DNA from 4 places in the Lysinibacillus sp. BNK-21 genome. Region 1 is predicted to be linked to each of the others. Evidence: a T-box and tRNA genes for the amino acid it is inferred to sense, from the RefSeq annotation. Region 1 holds a T-box; the other regions hold tRNA genes.
The links. A T-box is a leader RNA that pairs with one kind of tRNA and senses whether it is charged. The one in region 1 lies ahead of ACMGGO_RS05980 (valine--tRNA ligase), so its partner is inferred to be a tRNA-Val.

Region 2: it has a tRNA-Val gene. The T-box ahead of ACMGGO_RS05980 (valine--tRNA ligase) is inferred to sense a tRNA for this amino acid. The anticodon was not compared.
Region 3: it has a tRNA-Val gene. The T-box ahead of ACMGGO_RS05980 (valine--tRNA ligase) is inferred to sense a tRNA for this amino acid. The anticodon was not compared.
Region 4: it has a tRNA-Val gene. The T-box ahead of ACMGGO_RS05980 (valine--tRNA ligase) is inferred to sense a tRNA for this amino acid. The anticodon was not compared.

Annotation. Positions count from the first base shown of each region.
Region 1 is NZ_JBLQTS010000001.1:1,191,666-1,195,757, reverse strand. Features, by position in the region: gene ACMGGO_RS05980 (valine--tRNA ligase) at 1-2,366, opposite strand, end outside; T-box leader at 2,447-2,704, opposite strand; gene ACMGGO_RS05975 (valyl-tRNA synthetase) at 2,978-3,652, opposite strand; gene ACMGGO_RS05970 (CoxG family protein) at 3,818-4,092, opposite strand, start outside.
Region 2 is NZ_JBLQTS010000001.1:4,278,432-4,282,523, reverse strand. Features, by position in the region: rRNA gene ACMGGO_RS21540 (23S ribosomal RNA) at 1-2,886, shown strand, start outside; rRNA gene rrf (5S ribosomal RNA) at 2,954-3,069, shown strand; tRNA gene ACMGGO_RS21530 (tRNA-Val) at 3,081-3,156, shown strand; tRNA gene ACMGGO_RS21525 (tRNA-Asp) at 3,161-3,236, shown strand; tRNA gene ACMGGO_RS21520 (tRNA-Thr) at 3,245-3,320, shown strand; tRNA gene ACMGGO_RS21515 (tRNA-Tyr) at 3,328-3,411, shown strand; tRNA gene ACMGGO_RS21510 (tRNA-Trp) at 3,416-3,489, shown strand; tRNA gene ACMGGO_RS21505 (tRNA-His) at 3,538-3,613, shown strand; tRNA gene ACMGGO_RS21500 (tRNA-Gln) at 3,623-3,697, shown strand; tRNA gene ACMGGO_RS21495 (tRNA-Lys) at 3,711-3,783, shown strand; tRNA gene ACMGGO_RS21490 (tRNA-Arg) at 3,802-3,878, shown strand; tRNA gene ACMGGO_RS21485 (tRNA-Pro) at 3,894-3,970, shown strand; tRNA gene ACMGGO_RS21480 (tRNA-Ala) at 3,986-4,061, shown strand; tRNA gene ACMGGO_RS21475 (tRNA-Ser) at 4,075-4,092, shown strand, end outside.
Region 3 is NZ_JBLQTS010000001.1:533,215-537,306, forward strand. Features, by position in the region: rRNA gene ACMGGO_RS02610 (23S ribosomal RNA) at 1-785, shown strand, start outside; rRNA gene rrf (5S ribosomal RNA) at 898-1,013, shown strand; tRNA gene ACMGGO_RS02620 (tRNA-Asn) at 1,030-1,106, shown strand; tRNA gene ACMGGO_RS02625 (tRNA-Ser) at 1,112-1,203, shown strand; tRNA gene ACMGGO_RS02630 (tRNA-Glu) at 1,228-1,302, shown strand; tRNA gene ACMGGO_RS02635 (tRNA-Val) at 1,318-1,393, shown strand; tRNA gene ACMGGO_RS02640 (tRNA-Met) at 1,420-1,494, shown strand; tRNA gene ACMGGO_RS02645 (tRNA-Asp) at 1,498-1,573, shown strand; tRNA gene ACMGGO_RS02650 (tRNA-Phe) at 1,589-1,661, shown strand; tRNA gene ACMGGO_RS02655 (tRNA-Thr) at 1,674-1,749, shown strand; tRNA gene ACMGGO_RS02660 (tRNA-Tyr) at 1,759-1,842, shown strand; tRNA gene ACMGGO_RS02665 (tRNA-Trp) at 1,856-1,929, shown strand; tRNA gene ACMGGO_RS02670 (tRNA-His) at 1,942-2,017, shown strand; tRNA gene ACMGGO_RS02675 (tRNA-His) at 2,053-2,128, shown strand; tRNA gene ACMGGO_RS02680 (tRNA-Gln) at 2,133-2,207, shown strand; tRNA gene ACMGGO_RS02685 (tRNA-Gly) at 2,213-2,287, shown strand; tRNA gene ACMGGO_RS02690 (tRNA-Cys) at 2,296-2,369, shown strand; tRNA gene ACMGGO_RS02695 (tRNA-Leu) at 2,417-2,497, shown strand; gene ACMGGO_RS02700 (PqqD family protein) at 3,390-3,650, shown strand; gene ACMGGO_RS02705 (lasso peptide biosynthesis B2 protein) at 3,643-4,065, shown strand; gene ACMGGO_RS02710 (asparagine synthase-related protein) at 4,062-4,092, shown strand, end outside.
Region 4 is NZ_JBLQTS010000001.1:897,200-901,291, reverse strand. Features, by position in the region: tRNA gene ACMGGO_RS04580 (tRNA-Met) at 1-58, opposite strand, end outside; tRNA gene ACMGGO_RS04575 (tRNA-Ser) at 112-204, opposite strand; tRNA gene ACMGGO_RS04570 (tRNA-Ile) at 220-296, opposite strand; tRNA gene ACMGGO_RS04565 (tRNA-Met) at 304-377, opposite strand; tRNA gene ACMGGO_RS04560 (tRNA-Ala) at 406-481, opposite strand; tRNA gene ACMGGO_RS04555 (tRNA-Pro) at 498-574, opposite strand; tRNA gene ACMGGO_RS04550 (tRNA-Arg) at 584-660, opposite strand; tRNA gene ACMGGO_RS04545 (tRNA-Leu) at 669-757, opposite strand; tRNA gene ACMGGO_RS04540 (tRNA-Gly) at 763-837, opposite strand; tRNA gene ACMGGO_RS04535 (tRNA-Leu) at 874-958, opposite strand; tRNA gene ACMGGO_RS04530 (tRNA-Lys) at 976-1,051, opposite strand; tRNA gene ACMGGO_RS04525 (tRNA-Thr) at 1,059-1,134, opposite strand; tRNA gene ACMGGO_RS04520 (tRNA-Val) at 1,138-1,213, opposite strand; rRNA gene rrf (5S ribosomal RNA) at 1,224-1,338, opposite strand; gene ACMGGO_RS04510 (cysteine desulfurase family protein) at 1,617-2,687, opposite strand; gene nadB (L-aspartate oxidase) at 2,788-4,092, shown strand, end outside.

The DNA.
Region 1 (4,092 bases):
AAACCTTCACCAATTGTTAAAGTGTCAGGATTACAGAATTTTTCTAGATATGCTTGATTATCTTTAAGTACAGCTGCTGTTGCTGCATCTTTCGCTGAAATAAACAACGGTACTTTTTTGCTCATCGGTGTATTTACTTCCGCACGAATATTACGTACTGAACGTATAATATCCATTAGGAGCTTCATATTATCTGCTTCATCAGCAAAATGAAGATCTGTGCGTACTGTTGGCCATGCTGCCACTGTAATAGATTCACCTTCGTGTGGTAAGTGCTGCCAGATTTCTTCTGTAATGAAAGGCATAAATGGATGTAAAAGACGCATTGTTTGATCTAGTACGTAAGCTAAAATAGATCGAGTTGTCTTTTTAGCTGCTTCATCCTCACCGTAAAGTGGTAATTTTGCCATTTCAATATACCAAGAACAGAAATCATCCCAAATGAAATTGTATAATTCACGGCCAACTTCGCCGAATTCATAACGCTCTGCAAGAGAGGTTACTCGTTCAATCGTTTCATTTAAGCGCGTTAAAATCCATTTGTCAGCTACAGATTTTTCACCAGTTAAATCGATCTCATCATATGTCATACCATCCATATTCATAAGCGCAAAACGTGATGCATTCCAAATCTTATTGGCAAAGTTCCATACTGCTTCAACTTTTTCAGTTGTATAGCGTAAATCTTGACCAGGTGATGAACCAGTAGCTAAGAAGTAGCGTAATGAATCTGCACCGTATTGTTCAATGACATCCATTGGATCAACACCATTGCCAAGTGATTTACTCATTTTACGCCCTTCACCATCACGTACTAAACCATGAATTAGCACATCTTTAAATGGACGTTGATCTGTAAACTCAAGGCCTTGGAAAATCATTCGAGAAACCCAGAAGAAAATAATATCATAGCCTGTTACTAATGTATTTGTTGGATAGTAACGTTTATATTCTTCATTTGCTTCATCTGGCCAACCCATAGTAGAAAACGGCCATAGTGCTGAAGAGAACCATGTATCTAGTACATCTTCATCTTGCGTCCAGTTTTCTGCATCTGCTGGGGCTTCTTTACCTACGTATATTTCGCCTGTTTCATTATGGTACCAGGCTGGGATTTGATGGCCCCACCATAATTGACGAGAAATACACCAATCGCGTATATTCTCCATCCAGCGGGAATATGTGTTTTCAAAACGAGCAGGAACAAAGTTTACTTTCCCTTCTTCGTCCTTTTGCAGCTCTAGGGAAGCATCAGCAAGTGGTTGCATTTTAACGAACCATTGTGCTGAAAGATATGGCTCAACAACAGCACCAGAACGTTCAGAGTGTCCTACTGAATGCATATGCTCTTCAATGCGAATTAACACACCTGCTTCTTGTAAATCAGCAACAATTTGCTTGCGGCATTCGAAGCGATCCATTCCTTTATATTTGCCAGCAAGATCATTCATTGTGCCGTCTTCATTCATTACTAGAATGCGCTCTAGATTATGACGATTACCAACTTCAAAGTCGTTCGGATCATGGGCTGGTGTCATTTTTACAACCCCAGTACCAAATTCCATATCAACGTACTCATCAGCAACAATTGGAATTTCGCGACCTACAATCGGTAAAATAACGTTTTTACCAATTAAGTGCTGGTAACGCTCATCGTTCGGGTGAACAGCTACCCCAGAGTCACCAAGCATGGTTTCGGGACGTGTTGTAGCAACTTCTACATAGCCAGAGCCATCAGCTAATGGATATTTCATATGATAGAAGGCACCTTGCACATCCTGATAAATTACCTCGATATCAGATAATGCTGTTTTTGCTGCTGGGTCCCAGTTGATAATACGTTCACCACGATAAATTAAACCTTTTTCATATAACTGAACAAAAACTGTTTTTACGGCATCTGAAAGACCTTTGTCTAATGTGAAACGTTCACGTGTATAATCTAATCCAAGACCAAGCTTTGCCCATTGATCACGAATATGTCCAGCATACTCTTCTTTCCATTCCCATGTTTTTTCGAGGAATTTTTCACGTCCTAAATCATAACGTGTAATATTATCCTCACGCAGCTTGGCTTCTACTTTTGCCTGTGTTGCTATACCAGCATGGTCCATACCTGGCAACCATAGGGCATCATAGCCTTGCATGCGTTTCATACGAATGAGAATATCTTGCAATGTTGTATCCCAAGCATGACCAAGGTGTAATTTACCTGTTACGTTCGGTGGTGGAATAACGATTGAATAGGGCTTTTTCCCACTTTCAGGCTGTGCCTCGAAGAACTTCCCTTGTAACCACCATTCATAGCGACCAGCTTCAATGGACTGTGGGTCATATTTAGTTGGCATTGAAATGTTTTCTGTCATATTGACTCCTCCTATTGTTTGAAAACTGTTGGTAAAGAAATACTATTTATTTTTTACCCAATAAAAAAACTCCTCTCGTCTAAAAGGACGAAGGAGTTTTAGTTCGCGGTACCACCTTTAATTCCAGCAGGGTTAAGATAAATATTAAATAACATATTTTCTCAGCCTATTCTACTGGCTCTCAATTCGGTAACGGTGTTTAACCGGCTTTAACTACTATTAGTTCACTAAAGCTGCTCAAGGGCTACCTTCAATTTCGTACAAATAGAAACTTCTCAGCTACCGTTTCCTCTCTGAAAATGTAGTCAAAATTTACTCTTCCCTATCATAGCATCTGTATTTGATTTTCCTTATTGTACCGCAGGATCGTGTCATTTTTCAAGTGATTTAGTCATCTTTTAGTAAGAGGAAAGTAAATAGAAAAGGAAGTGACAATTCAAATGCGACGACGCAAGTATAACCCTTGGCTTTTACCACCTTGGCTACGACAAGTTCGTTTTTATTGCAGAACCATCATCGTGCCGATTTGTGCTTTTCAGTTTATCCGTGTCATTATTGTGCCAACATCAGGTGATTTAGTCTTCTTATTACTCCTGCTTCTTCTCTGCTATTTACTTTTGAAAGACATCATTTGAAACACGAACTTTAAGCGGTGTATATTCTTCTGTTAGATCCCAAATCATAGAAGGCACTTCATGCCAAGTACTGGATTCGCGTACAACAATATGGCTTGAGGATTCTCTTAATACAGCTTTTTGGTCAACTGTTGTAGAATTCTCTTGGCGTGAAGCTGCTGCTACTGCGGCAGGTTGTTTCACTTGAACACTTTCTTCAATTGCAGCCAATGTCTCCTCTTGTTCGAAAGCATGTGTTGATAGGTGCGGATTGTCTAACACATCTTTTTCAACAACAGGTTCATATTCATTGAAAGCACTTGTGACTGTCCACTCAAGCTGACACATCTGATTTGTTAGACTAGGGCGAATATCCTTGACCATTAAATCTTTGACATCTGATTCTTTTGGTAAATCCACATGTAAAGGAACGGCATACTCAAAATAACCAGTATCTCCTTGAATATCAAGGGCATCAATTGTAATTAAATCTTCATTTTCCGCAAATGCTTGCATATCTTGAAAATCAAAGCGAACGTGTGCGGTGATATGATAGATGCCCATAAGTCGCAAAGAATCCTCTAACTGCATTGCCTGCCACTGTGGCTTAATTTGAACAGCTGCTATTTCAGTTGGGCAGCCATATCCAGGAAAACAAAATGTTTCGCGCATATTCCAAGTTTTGTGTTCGATAATAATCCCTCCCTTTGCATCATATGACGATTTGAAGGATAGTATGCTAGGATGTTGCCATTTGAACAGAGTTAAAAATAGATACTACTAAAAAAATGGCATGCTAGAAGTAATAGTCTAGCATGCCATTCCCATGGATGTTCATTAAACATTTACTAATTTAATTTTATTAGCTACACGATCTGTTAGCATTTGTGTTGCCTTTGGTACGATCGGTTTAAAAATTGGATTGAGAACAGGGCCAGCTAACCCGCCTGCAATGACTTCTAAGAATCCTGTCATTTTAGTATTTTCAGCGTCGATACTTTCTGCGAGGAAATAGCCATTTCCTGTGAAGTTATCAGAAAGCCCCTTTAATTCAAATGTAACTTTTGATGGTGCTATCCATTCTAAGATTGTAATTTCTACTTCAACTGTTT
Region 2 (4,092 bases), 3.1 Mb from region 1:
GAGCCGAAGAAGGACGGCACTAACACCGATATGCTTCGGGGAGCTGTAAGTGAGCTTTGATCCGGAGATTTCCGAATGGGGGAACCCACTACGTTTAATCGCGTAGTATCTTGACGTGAATACATAGCGTCTTGAAGGCAGACCCAGGGAACTGAAACATCTAAGTACCTGGAGGAAGAGAAAGAAAAATCGATTCCCTGAGTAGCGGCGAGCGAAACGGGAAGAGCCCAAACCAAGAGGCTTGCCTCTTGGGGTTGTAGGACACTCTATACGGAGTTACAAAAGAGCGAGTTAGATGAAGCGACTTGGAAAGGTCCGCCAGAGCAGGTAAAAGCCCTGTAGTCGAAAGTTCGTTCTCTCCTGAGTGGATCCTGAGTACGGCGGAACACGTGAAATTCCGTCGGAATCCGGGAGGACCATCTCCCAAGGCTAAATACTACCTAGTGACCGATAGTGAACCAGTACCGTGAGGGAAAGGTGAAAAGCACCCCGGAAGGGGAGTGAAAGAGATCCTGAAACCGTGTGCCTACAAGTAGTTAGAGCCCGTTAATGGGTGATAGCGTGCCTTTTGTAGAATGAACCGGCGAGTTACGATTACGTGCAAGGTTAAGCTTTAGAAGGCGGAGCCGCAGCGAAAGCGAGTCTGAATAGGGCGAAGTAGTACGTGGTCGTAGACCCGAAACCAGGTGATCTACCCATGTCCAGGGTGAAGGTGAGGTAACACTTACTGGAGGCCCGAACCCACGCACGTTGAAAAGTGCGGGGATGAGGTGTGGGTAGCGGAGAAATTCCAATCGAACTTGGAGATAGCTGGTTCTCTCCGAAATAGCTTTAGGGCTAGCCTCGTGATGAGAATACTGGAGGTAGAGCACTGTTTGGACTAGGGGGCCATCCCGGTTTACCGAATTCAGACAAACTCCGAATGCCAGATATTTATACACGGGAGTCAGACTGCGAGTGATAAGATCCGTAGTCAAAAGGGAAACAGCCCAGACCACCAGCTAAGGTCCCAAAGTAATCGTTAAGTGGAAAAGGATGTGGCGTTGCACAGACAACCAGGATGTTGGCTTAGAAGCAGCCATCATTTAAAGAGTGCGTAATAGCTCACTGGTCGAGTGACGCTGCGCCGAAAATGTATCGGGGCTAAACGATTCACCGAAGCTGTGGATTGACATCTACGATGTCAGTGGTAGGAGAGCGTTCTAAGTGCGTTGAAGTCAGATCGGAAGGACTGGTGGAGCGCTTAGAAGTGAGAATGCCGGTATGAGTAGCGAAAGACGGGTGAGAATCCCGTCCACCGTATGACTAAGGTTTCCTGAGGAAGGCTCGTCCGCTCAGGGTTAGTCGGGACCTAAGCCGAGGCCGATAGGCGTAGGCGATGGACAACAGGTTGATATTCCTGTACCACCTCCTCACCGTTTGAGAAATGGGGGGACGCAGTAGGATAGGGTAAGCGCGCCGTTGGTTGTGCGCGTCCAAGCAGTAAGGCGTGTGTGTAGGCAAATCCGCACACTGTAACGTTGAGCTGTGATGGCGAGTCCGTATGGACGAAGTTCCTGATTTCACACTGCCAAGAAAAGCCTCTATCGAGGTGAGAGGTGCCCGTACCGCAAACCGACACAGGTAGTCGAGGAGAGAATCCTAAGGTGTGCGAGAGAACTCTCGTTAAGGAACTCGGCAAAATGACCCCGTAACTTCGGGAGAAGGGGTGCTCTTGAGCGTGCAAGCGCATGAGAGCCGCAGTGAATAGGCCCAGGCGACTGTTTAGCAAAAACACAGGTCTCTGCAAAACCGTAAGGTGACGTATAGGGGCTGACGCCTGCCCGGTGCTGGAAGGTTAAGAGGAGTGGTTAGCGCAAGCGAAGCTGCGAATTGAAGCCCCAGTAAACGGCGGCCGTAACTATAACGGTCCTAAGGTAGCGAAATTCCTTGTCGGGTAAGTTCCGACCCGCACGAAAGGCGTAACGATCTGGGCACTGTCTCAACGAGAGACTCGGTGAAATTATAGTACCTGTGAAGATGCAGGTTACCCGCGACAGGACGGAAAGACCCCGTGGAGCTTTACTGTAGCCTGATATTGAATTTTGGTACAACTTGTACAGGATAGGTAGGAGCCAGAGATCTCGGAGCGCCAGCTTCGAAGGAGGCGTCGGTGGGATACTACCCTGGTTGTATTGAAATTCTAACCCATGCCCCTTAGCGGGGCAGGAGACAGTGTCAGGCGGACAGTTTGACTGGGGCGGTCGCCTCCTAAAAGGTAACGGAGGCGCCCAAAGGTTCCCTCAGAATGGTTGGAAATCATTCGTAGAGTGTAAAGGCACAAGGGAGCTTGACTGCGAGACCTACAAGTCGAGCAGGGTCGAAAGACGGGCTTAGTGATCCGGTGGTTCCGCATGGAAGGGCCATCGCTCAACGGATAAAAGCTACCCCGGGGATAACAGGCTTATCTCCCCCAAGAGTCCACATCGACGGGGAGGTTTGGCACCTCGATGTCGGCTCATCGCATCCTGGGGCTGTAGTCGGTCCCAAGGGTTGGGCTGTTCGCCCATTAAAGCGGTACGCGAGCTGGGTTCAGAACGTCGTGAGACAGTTCGGTCCCTATCCGTCGTGGGCGTAGGAAATTTGAGAGGAGCTGTCCTTAGTACGAGAGGACCGGGATGGACACACCGCTGGTGTACCAGTTGTCTTGCCAAAGGCATCGCTGGGTAGCTATGTGTGGACGGGATAAGTGCTGAAAGCATCTAAGCATGAAGCCCCCCTCAAGATGAGATTTCCCATTACGCAAGTAAGTAAGATCCCTCAAAGACGATGAGGTAGATAGGTTCGAGGTGGAAGTGTGGTGACACATGGAGCTGACGAATACTAATCGATCGAGGACTTAACCAAAAAAGTTTGAAACTTTCAATGTATCGTTTATCTAGTTTTGAAAGAATAAGTCTTTCAGCTGAATAAGTGAAGTGATGATGGCAAAGAGGTCACACCCGTTCCCATACCGAACACGGAAGTTAAGCTCTTTAGCGCCGATGGTAGTTGGGGGCTTCCCCCTGTGAGAGTAGGACGTCGCTTCGCTTATTTTTTGTGGAGGATTAGCTCAGCTGGGAGAGCACCTGCCTTACAAGCAGGGGGTCGGCGGTTCGAGCCCGTCATCCTCCACCATTTTGGTCCCGTGGTGTAGCGGTTAACATGCCTGCCTGTCACGCAGGAGATCGCCGGTTCGATCCCGGTCGGGACCGCCATTATTATTGCCGGTGTAGCTCAGTTGGTAGAGCAACTGACTTGTAATCAGTAGGTCGTGGGTTCGACTCCTATCGCCGGCACCATTCCCTTGGAGGGGTAGCGAAGTGGCTAAACGCGGCGGACTGTAAATCCGCTCCTTAGGGTTCGGCGGTTCGAATCCGTCCCCCTCCACCATTTTAGGGGCATAGTTCAACGGTAGAATAGAGGTCTCCAAAACCTTTGGTGTGGGTTCGATTCCTACTGCCCCTGCCAGGTATTGAGGTACTCGTTCATAATACAGCTAATATAATCTATATAGTGGCGATTGTGGCGAAGTGGTTAACGCATCGGATTGTGGTTCCGACATTCGTGGGTTCGATTCCCATCAGTCGCCCCATTTTAAAATTGGGGTATAGCCAAGCGGTAAGGCAACGGATTTTGATTCCGTCATGCCTAGGTTCGAATCCTAGTACCCCAGCCATTTTTAATTTCACGAGCCATTAGCTCAGTTGGTAGAGCATCTGACTTTTAATCAGAGGGTCGAAGGTTCGAGTCCTTCATGGCTCATCATTTTTTAATTAACATGCGCCCGTAGCTCAATTGGATAGAGCGTCTGACTACGGATCAGAAGGTTATGGGTTCGACTCCTGTCGGGCGCGCCAATAAAATCATGTTTACGGAATGTAGCTCAGCTTGGTAGAGCACTTGGTTTGGGACCAAGGGGTCGTAGGTTCGAATCCTGTCATTCCGACCATCTTTCATGATAAATGGGGCCTTAGCTCAGCTGGGAGAGCGCCTGCCTTGCACGCAGGAGGTCAGCGGTTCGATCCCGCTAGGCTCCACCATTGTAATATTTTTGGAGGTATACCCAAGTCT
Region 3 (4,092 bases), 660 kb from region 1:
GGATAGGTAGGAGCCAGAGATCTCGGAGCGCCAGCTTCGAAGGAGGCGTCGGTGGGATACTACCCTGGTTGTATTGAAATTCTAACCCATGCCCCTTAGCGGGGCAGGAGACAGTGTCAGGCGGACAGTTTGACTGGGGCGGTCGCCTCCTAAAAGGTAACGGAGGCGCCCAAAGGTTCCCTCAGAATGGTTGGAAATCATTCGTAGAGTGTAAAGGCACAAGGGAGCTTGACTGCGAGACCTACAAGTCGAGCAGGGTCGAAAGACGGGCTTAGTGATCCGGTGGTTCCGCATGGAAGGGCCATCGCTCAACGGATAAAAGCTACCCCGGGGATAACAGGCTTATCTCCCCCAAGAGTCCACATCGACGGGGAGGTTTGGCACCTCGATGTCGGCTCATCGCATCCTGGGGCTGTAGTCGGTCCCAAGGGTTGGGCTGTTCGCCCATTAAAGCGGTACGCGAGCTGGGTTCAGAACGTCGTGAGACAGTTCGGTCCCTATCCGTCGTGGGCGTAGGAAATTTGAGAGGAGCTGTCCTTAGTACGAGAGGACCGGGATGGACACACCGCTGGTGTACCAGTTGTCTTGCCAAAGGCATCGCTGGGTAGCTATGTGTGGACGGGATAAGTGCTGAAAGCATCTAAGCATGAAGCCCCCCTCAAGATGAGATTTCCCATTACGCAAGTAAGTAAGATCCCTCAAAGACGATGAGGTAGATAGGTTCGAGGTGGAAGTGTGGTGACACATGGAGCTGACGAATACTAATCGATCGAGGACTTAACCAAAAAAGTTTGAAACATTCAATGCACCGTTTATCCAGTTTTGAAAGAATAAAATATTAGAATATACTTGTAATTTTTATAAGATATGTTATAATAAGTATTGTCTTTCAAATAGTCTAGTGATGATGGCAAAGAGGTCACACCCGTTCCCATACCGAACACGGAAGTTAAGCTCTTTAGCGCCGATGGTAGTTGGGGGCTTCCCCCTGTGAGAGTAGGACGTCGCTAGGCTATATACTAAAATTATTCCGAAGTAGCTCAGTTGGTAGTAGCACCTGACTGTTAATCAGGTTGTCGCAGGTTCGAGTCCTGCCTTCGGAGCCATTCTTGGAGAGTTGTCCGAGTGGCCGAAGGAGCACGATTGGAAATCGTGTAGGCGGTTAACACTGTCTCAAGGGTTCAAATCCCTTACTCTCCGCCAGCACTTTGATGTGTTCCAAACGATGGCCCCTTGGTCAAGTGGTTAAGACACCGCCCTTTCACGGCGGTAACACGGGTTCGAATCCCGTAGGGGTCACCAATTCAATACCCAGATGGAGGATTAGCTCAGCTGGGAGAGCATCTGCCTTACAAGCAGAGGGTCGGCGGTTCGAGCCCGTCATCCTCCACCATTATTTTAACAATATTATAGTATTATCGCGGGGTGGAGCAGTGGTAGCTCGTCGGGCTCATAACCCGAAGGTCGTTGGTTCAAATCCAGCCCCCGCAACCAAATGGTCCCGTGGTGTAGCGGTTAACATGCCTGCCTGTCACGCAGGAGATCGCCGGTTCGATCCCGGTCGGGACCGCCATTTATTTTAAAATATGGGTCAGTAGCTCAGTTGGTAGAGCATTAGATTGAAGCTCTAAGTGTCGGCGGTTCGATTCCGTCCTGACCCATCTTATTTTTTTGCCGGTTTAGCTCAGCAGGTAGAGCAACTGACTTGTAATCAGTAGGTCGTGGGTTCGATTCCTATAGCCGGCACCAGATATTCCCGGAGGGGTAGCGAAGTGGCTAAACGCGGCGGACTGTAAATCCGCTCCTTAGGGTTCGGCGGTTCGAATCCGTCCCCCTCCACCAGTTTTATTATTTTAGGGGCATAGTTCAACGGTAGAATAGAGGTCTCCAAAACCTTTGGTGTGGGTTCGATTCCTACTGCCCCTGCCAATTAATTTTATGGCGATTGTGGCGAAGTGGTTAACGCACCGGATTGTGGTTCCGGCATTCGTGGGTTCGATTCCCATCAGTCGCCCCATCTCATATAAAATTAATAAACATCATAATACAATGGCGATTGTGGCGAAGTGGTTAACGCACCGGATTGTGGTTCCGGCATTCGTGGGTTCGATTCCCATCAGTCGCCCCATTGTTGGGGTATAGCCAAGCGGTAAGGCAACGGATTTTGATTCCGTCATGCCTAGGTTCGAATCCTAGTACCCCAGCCATTTTTGCGGAAGTAGTTCAGTGGTAGAACACCACCTTGCCAAGGTGGGGGTCGCGAGTTCGAACCTCGTCTTCCGCTCCATGTATGACGGCGGCATAGCCAAGTGGTAAGGCACGGGTCTGCAACACCCTTATCACCGGTTCAAATCCGGTTGCCGCCTCCATATTTTAACTGTTAATCGGTTTATCCGATTTTTTTTATCTCCATTATGCCGGTGTGGCGGAATTGGCAGACGCGCACGACTCAAAATCGTGTTCCTTTGGAGTGTCGGTTCGACCCCGACCACCGGTATCATCAAATTAATAAAAATTAAGAAAGCTCATAAATCTTGATATAACAGGGTTTATGAGCTTTTTATATTAGGGGAATTGCAACAGGTTTAGAAAGAGAAGGATTCTTTTTGAAGAAAAGGTCAACGAGAATAAAAAAAGTATAGAAAATTCATTGGAAGAGAATAGTATGAGTTTTAACATAGAAGTTACTCATGGGTTTGAATCTCCAAAGGAATCATTAGAAACATAATTAAAACAAGAATGTTTATATTAGCATTCTTGTTTTTTTATGTGATAAAACATTGTGTGTCAGAACGTTCGCTATGATAGACTAAGCAGTTATGTTTATGTAAAACAGGTAAATTTGTTTTACAAATTTTACAGGGCTTTAGAGGGTAATAAATATCTTTACAATATTTTTCTATAAAGGTTGTGCCATTTTAGACGCCTGAAAAGAATAGGTTTATCCTATAGATTTTAGGTAAAAGACAAAGACATCTGTTTCAACATCAATAATTTTTTGAACTTTGGTGGAGAGAGAATATTTTCTTTTATACATTGATTTTTAGATTTCTATTTTTAAGATCTTTCATGGACCAATAAAACCCTACGAGTTGCATCTTCTAGTTGATTGAAAGTTAACAATCAACTAGAAGGTGCAGTTTTTATATATGTGTTGAGTGATGGACTTGATGTGGATGTAATCGATAGCACAAGAGTTGTCATTTTACTCCACTACATTTATATAATCATAAACGTAATGGAGTAAGTAGAAAAAATACGGTTATGTGGAAGAAAGAAGATGATAAGAGTAAAGAGACTGTTAGAGCTTATGACTGTGTATAGTAGTAATACAGGAACAGTATTAAAGGATTGTTCACAATGTAAAAGAGGAGGAAGTGGTAAAAGGGATGCGTGTAAAAAAATCAAAGTATCTTCTTTCCTATAAAGAAGAGGATGAATATCTAATTATTAATATTTATACGAATCAAATTTACGCACTAGATAAATTTAGTTCATTTATTTGGGAAGAGTTTGATAAAACACCAATAGTCTCTGATATTTCCAAATTAATAGCTAAAAGGACAAATGAAGATATTTTAATTATTCAAAAGGATTTAGATGGATTTTTAAATTCGTTGTCAAAAGGAGGTTTAATTAAATTTGTATAATATTTTATATTTATACAAAGAATTAATATTTTTAGATTTCCAAATACGGAGAAAAGGTTTTGATGAAGTCTTTAGACGCTATATAAAAAAATATACTATAGAGGGTTCTAAAGAGATTTTTACTGAGGAGAATTCTGAAGAGATTTTGGAGTGGTTTATTCTTTTAGACCAAGTTTGCTGTTGGTATCCTAGGAAAGCAGATTGTATACACAAAACGTTAATTGGTTATAAGATACTTCAATCTAAGTATGGTATACCAGTAAACATGGTAATAGGGATAAAAAAATTTCCCTTAGAGGCACATGCCTGGATTCAATATCAGGGCCACAATCTATTTGAAGAAATGGAAAATCTTGATTCGTTGAAAGTGATTATAGATTCAAACTCGTATATGAAGGGAGTTGAACTTAGGTGAATTGGTATGTGTTTGAATTTATGGATA
Region 4 (4,092 bases), 290 kb from region 1:
TTTGAACCAACGACCTTCGGGTTATGAGCCCGACGAGCTACCACTGCTCCACCCCGCGATAATTTTATGTTGTTTCGAGTTTTTAAAGCACCATTTATAAAAATTTAAAACTGGAGGAGGTAGAGGGATTCGAACCCCCGCGCGGTGTTACCCGCCTGTCGGTTTTCAAGACCGATCCCTTCAGCCAGACTTGGGTATACCTCCGTTACAATATATAAATGGTGGACCTTGCAGGACTCGAACCTGCGACCGGACGGTTATGAGCCGTCTGCTCTAACCAACTGAGCTAAAGGTCCTTTAAGATGGCGGCAGAGGGGATCGAACCCCCGACCTTACGGGTATGAACCGTACGCTCTAGCCAGCTGAGCTACGCCGCCAGGATCTTTATACTGGTTAATTTACTTATGGTGGAGCCTAGCGGGATCGAACCGCTGACCTCCTGCGTGCAAGGCAGGCGCTCTCCCAGCTGAGCTAAGGCCCCATAATCTTTTTGGAAATGGTCGGGAAGACAGGATTCGAACCTGCGACCCCTTGGTCCCAAACCAAGTGCTCTACCAAGCTGAGCTACTTCCCGTTGTTCTTTTGGCGCGCCCGACAGGAGTCGAACCCATAACCTTCTGATCCGTAGTCAGACGCTCTATCCAATTGAGCTACGGGCGCATTTAAAATGGTGCCGAGGACCGGAATCGAACCGGTACGGTAGTCACCTACCGCAGGATTTTAAGTCCTGTGCGTCTGCCAGTTCCGCCACCCCGGCACATTTGGAGCGGAAGACGAGGTTCGAACTCGCGACCCCCACCTTGGCAAGGTGGTGTTCTACCACTGAACTACTTCCGCATGTGCATAAGCTTTTTTATCTGGCAATGAAAATAATGGTGCGGGTGAAGGGAGTCGAACCCCCACGCCTTGCGGCGCTAGATCCTAAGTCTAGTGCGTCTGCCAATTCCGCCACACCCGCTTATTATTATTTATAAATGGTGAGCCATGAAGGACTCGAACCTTCGACCCTCTGATTAAAAGTCAGATGCTCTACCAACTGAGCTAATGGCTCGAAAAAATGGTGCCGGCTATAGGAATCGAACCCACGACCTACTGATTACAAGTCAGTTGCTCTACCTGCTGAGCTAAACCGGCATATGGTGGAGGATGACGGGCTCGAACCGCCGACCCTCTGCTTGTAAGGCAGATGCTCTCCCAGCTGAGCTAATCCTCCTGGGTATTATGCCTAGCGACGTCCTACTCTCACAGGGGAAGCCCCCAACTACCATCGGCGCTAAAAAGCTTAACTTCCGTGTTCGGTATGGGAACGGGTGTGACCTCTTTGCCATCATCACTAGACTTTGTTATGTATCTTGTTTTGAAGTTGTTTACCTGTCCTTCAAGACAAGAATTATTGTATAACGTTTTCTAACATTGTGCAATACTTTTTTATAAAAAAAAGAAATTATTACTTTTTAAAGATATTTTTGTTAAGTAAGAGAAAATATTGCCCTGCAAAATATTATAGCAATTGTTGGTTCAAAAGAAAACAATTATTTTATTTGGCCGATATTATTAGCTTATAATCTATTTCACTACAAGTGAAGAATATAGATAATCCTTCACTCGTCTTTTCGTTAAATATTTGAAAGCTCTATTTTTAATTTTACAATATCCTCAAGTGTAGTGGAAGGTCCAAAAGATATTCTAAAAAATTGGCGTGCCGCTTCCAAAGAGAACCCCATTGATAGAATAGCCTTTGTTCCCGATTCACTATGAATATCACATGCACTACCTGTAGAGATACAGATTCCCACCTCATTTAACTTTAAAAGAACATATTGCCCCTCTACTTTTTCCATCATTACCCCACAAATATTAGGTAGTTGCTGTTTACACTCAACGAGCTGACATTTTTCAGGTAAATTATTTTCAAAATAATTTCTTAGCGTTTCATAATGTTGCAATTCATATTGATAGTTTTCAATTGCCGCGGCAAAGGCCACGATTGCAGGAGTATCTAATGTCCCCCCTCTAAGACCCCTCTCATGTGTCAAACCTGGTGTTAATGCAGGTACTCTGATTGCAGGGTTCAGATATATAGCACCACAGCCCTTTGGTCCGCCTATTTTATGAGCCGAGATGGTAATCGCATCTGCCCCTTGTGGTATAGCTAGTTTGCCAAATGATTGTACACAATCAACATGACAGAATATATTTGATTTTCTTGCCATCTTTACGATTTTCTCTACAGGCTGGATTGAACCAATTTCAGAATTGACATGTTGAATGGTAATCAAAGCAGTCTCTTCCCGGATTGCTTGTTGCAATTGCCCCAGATCAACACAACCATCCTTCTGCAAAGGTAATTTTGTTACAGTAAAGCCCTTTTTCTCAAGTGTATTCAAAGCCGCATGCACTGACGTATGCTCAGCTTGAGATGAAATAATGTGTTTTCCTTTTTTTGAGGCTAGCGCTAACGACAAGATGGCTATGAGATTTCCTTCTGTTCCACTACCCGTAAAAATTACGCCATCACTAGTTACACCTAGGGCTTGGGCTACAACCTCCCTTGATTGCTGGACAAAATAAAAAGCTTGTCCCCCTAAATCATGCAAACTCGCACTATTTCCATAATACCGTTGTGCCACCTCTACATATGCCTCAAGAGATTCCCTCATCATAGGTGATGTTGCAGCATAATCCATATAAATCATCGTCTTCTTCCTCTCTTGTTCATCAGGTCTTGTTTTCTTTTATATTTTATGTAAAGATAAGTGTCAAGACAACTGTAAAGAAGGTATAACAATGGATGTAAAGACAGACGTCCTTATAATTGGTAGTGGTATTGCTGCACTTCAGGCTGCTTTAGTGCTTGAAAAACATTTTCAAATACAAATTGTTACAAAATCATCTATATATATGAGTAGTTCTTATCGTGCACAAGGTGGGATTGCTGCTGTTACCAGTGAGGAGGATCATATTCAACATCATATTGCTGATACATTGAAAGCTGGAGAGTATCATCATGAGAAAAGGCATGTTAAAACACTTATAAAAGATGGCACTGAGATTATGCAAAACTATCTAAAGGATGGCCTCCCTGTTGATCGGCAGGTCGATGGAAAACCTGCTCTAGGACTTGAAGGAGCACATAGTCATCATCGTATTCTACATGCAGGTGGTGATCGTACTGGTCAGATTTTCATAGATTACTTGCTTCATAAACTTTCGCCCAAAACAAAGATCAATTGCTATGAAATGGCTTATGAGCTTTTACGGAATACAGATGGTGACTGTGTAGGAGTGCTAACTAAAGGAGAAAAAGGTACAAAACGTTATTTGGCTCATCATGTTATTTTAGCGACAGGTGGCGCAGGTGCCCTTTATTCAAGTACATCTAATTTTCCAACTAATACAGGGGATGGGATCGCATTAGCATTTCGAGCAGGCGCTGCCATTAGTGATATGGAATTTATGCAATTTCACCCGAGTCTTCTGTGGTGTAAAAATGAAGCAAAGGGATTAGTTTCTGAAGCTGTCAGAGGGGCTGGTGGTATTTTTGTTAATGCCCAGCATCAGCCCATTATGACAGGTTTACATGCTCAACTTGACCTAGCACCAAGACATATTACTGCACTTGCCCTATTTACAAAACGTGCAGCGGGTGAAGAAACGTTTATTGATATCACTAACATTCAAGACTTTGAAGCAAAGTTTCCAACAATTGCTCAGCTGTGCCATGTTCATCACGTTCATTTACAAGATGGTCTAATCCCCGTGGCTCCAGGAAGTCATTTCTTGATGGGTGGTGTTATTGCTGATGACAAAGGAAGAACTACTATACCGAACTTATATGCAGTCGGTGAGGTTGCCTGTACAGGCGTACATGGTGCGAATCGTTTAGCAAGTAACTCCCTATTGGAAGGTATTACATTTGGTCAAAAAATGGCGCAGTTCATTATTCAAAAAGGGTGTCATCAAAAAAACTTTTTACTGGAAAAGCATCAATGTCCTGATAAAATGCCACCTTTATTTAGCAAACCCCAATTACAGCAACACATGATGCAGTTCCTAGGTATTGTTAGAAATATTGATGACTTGCAGCATTTT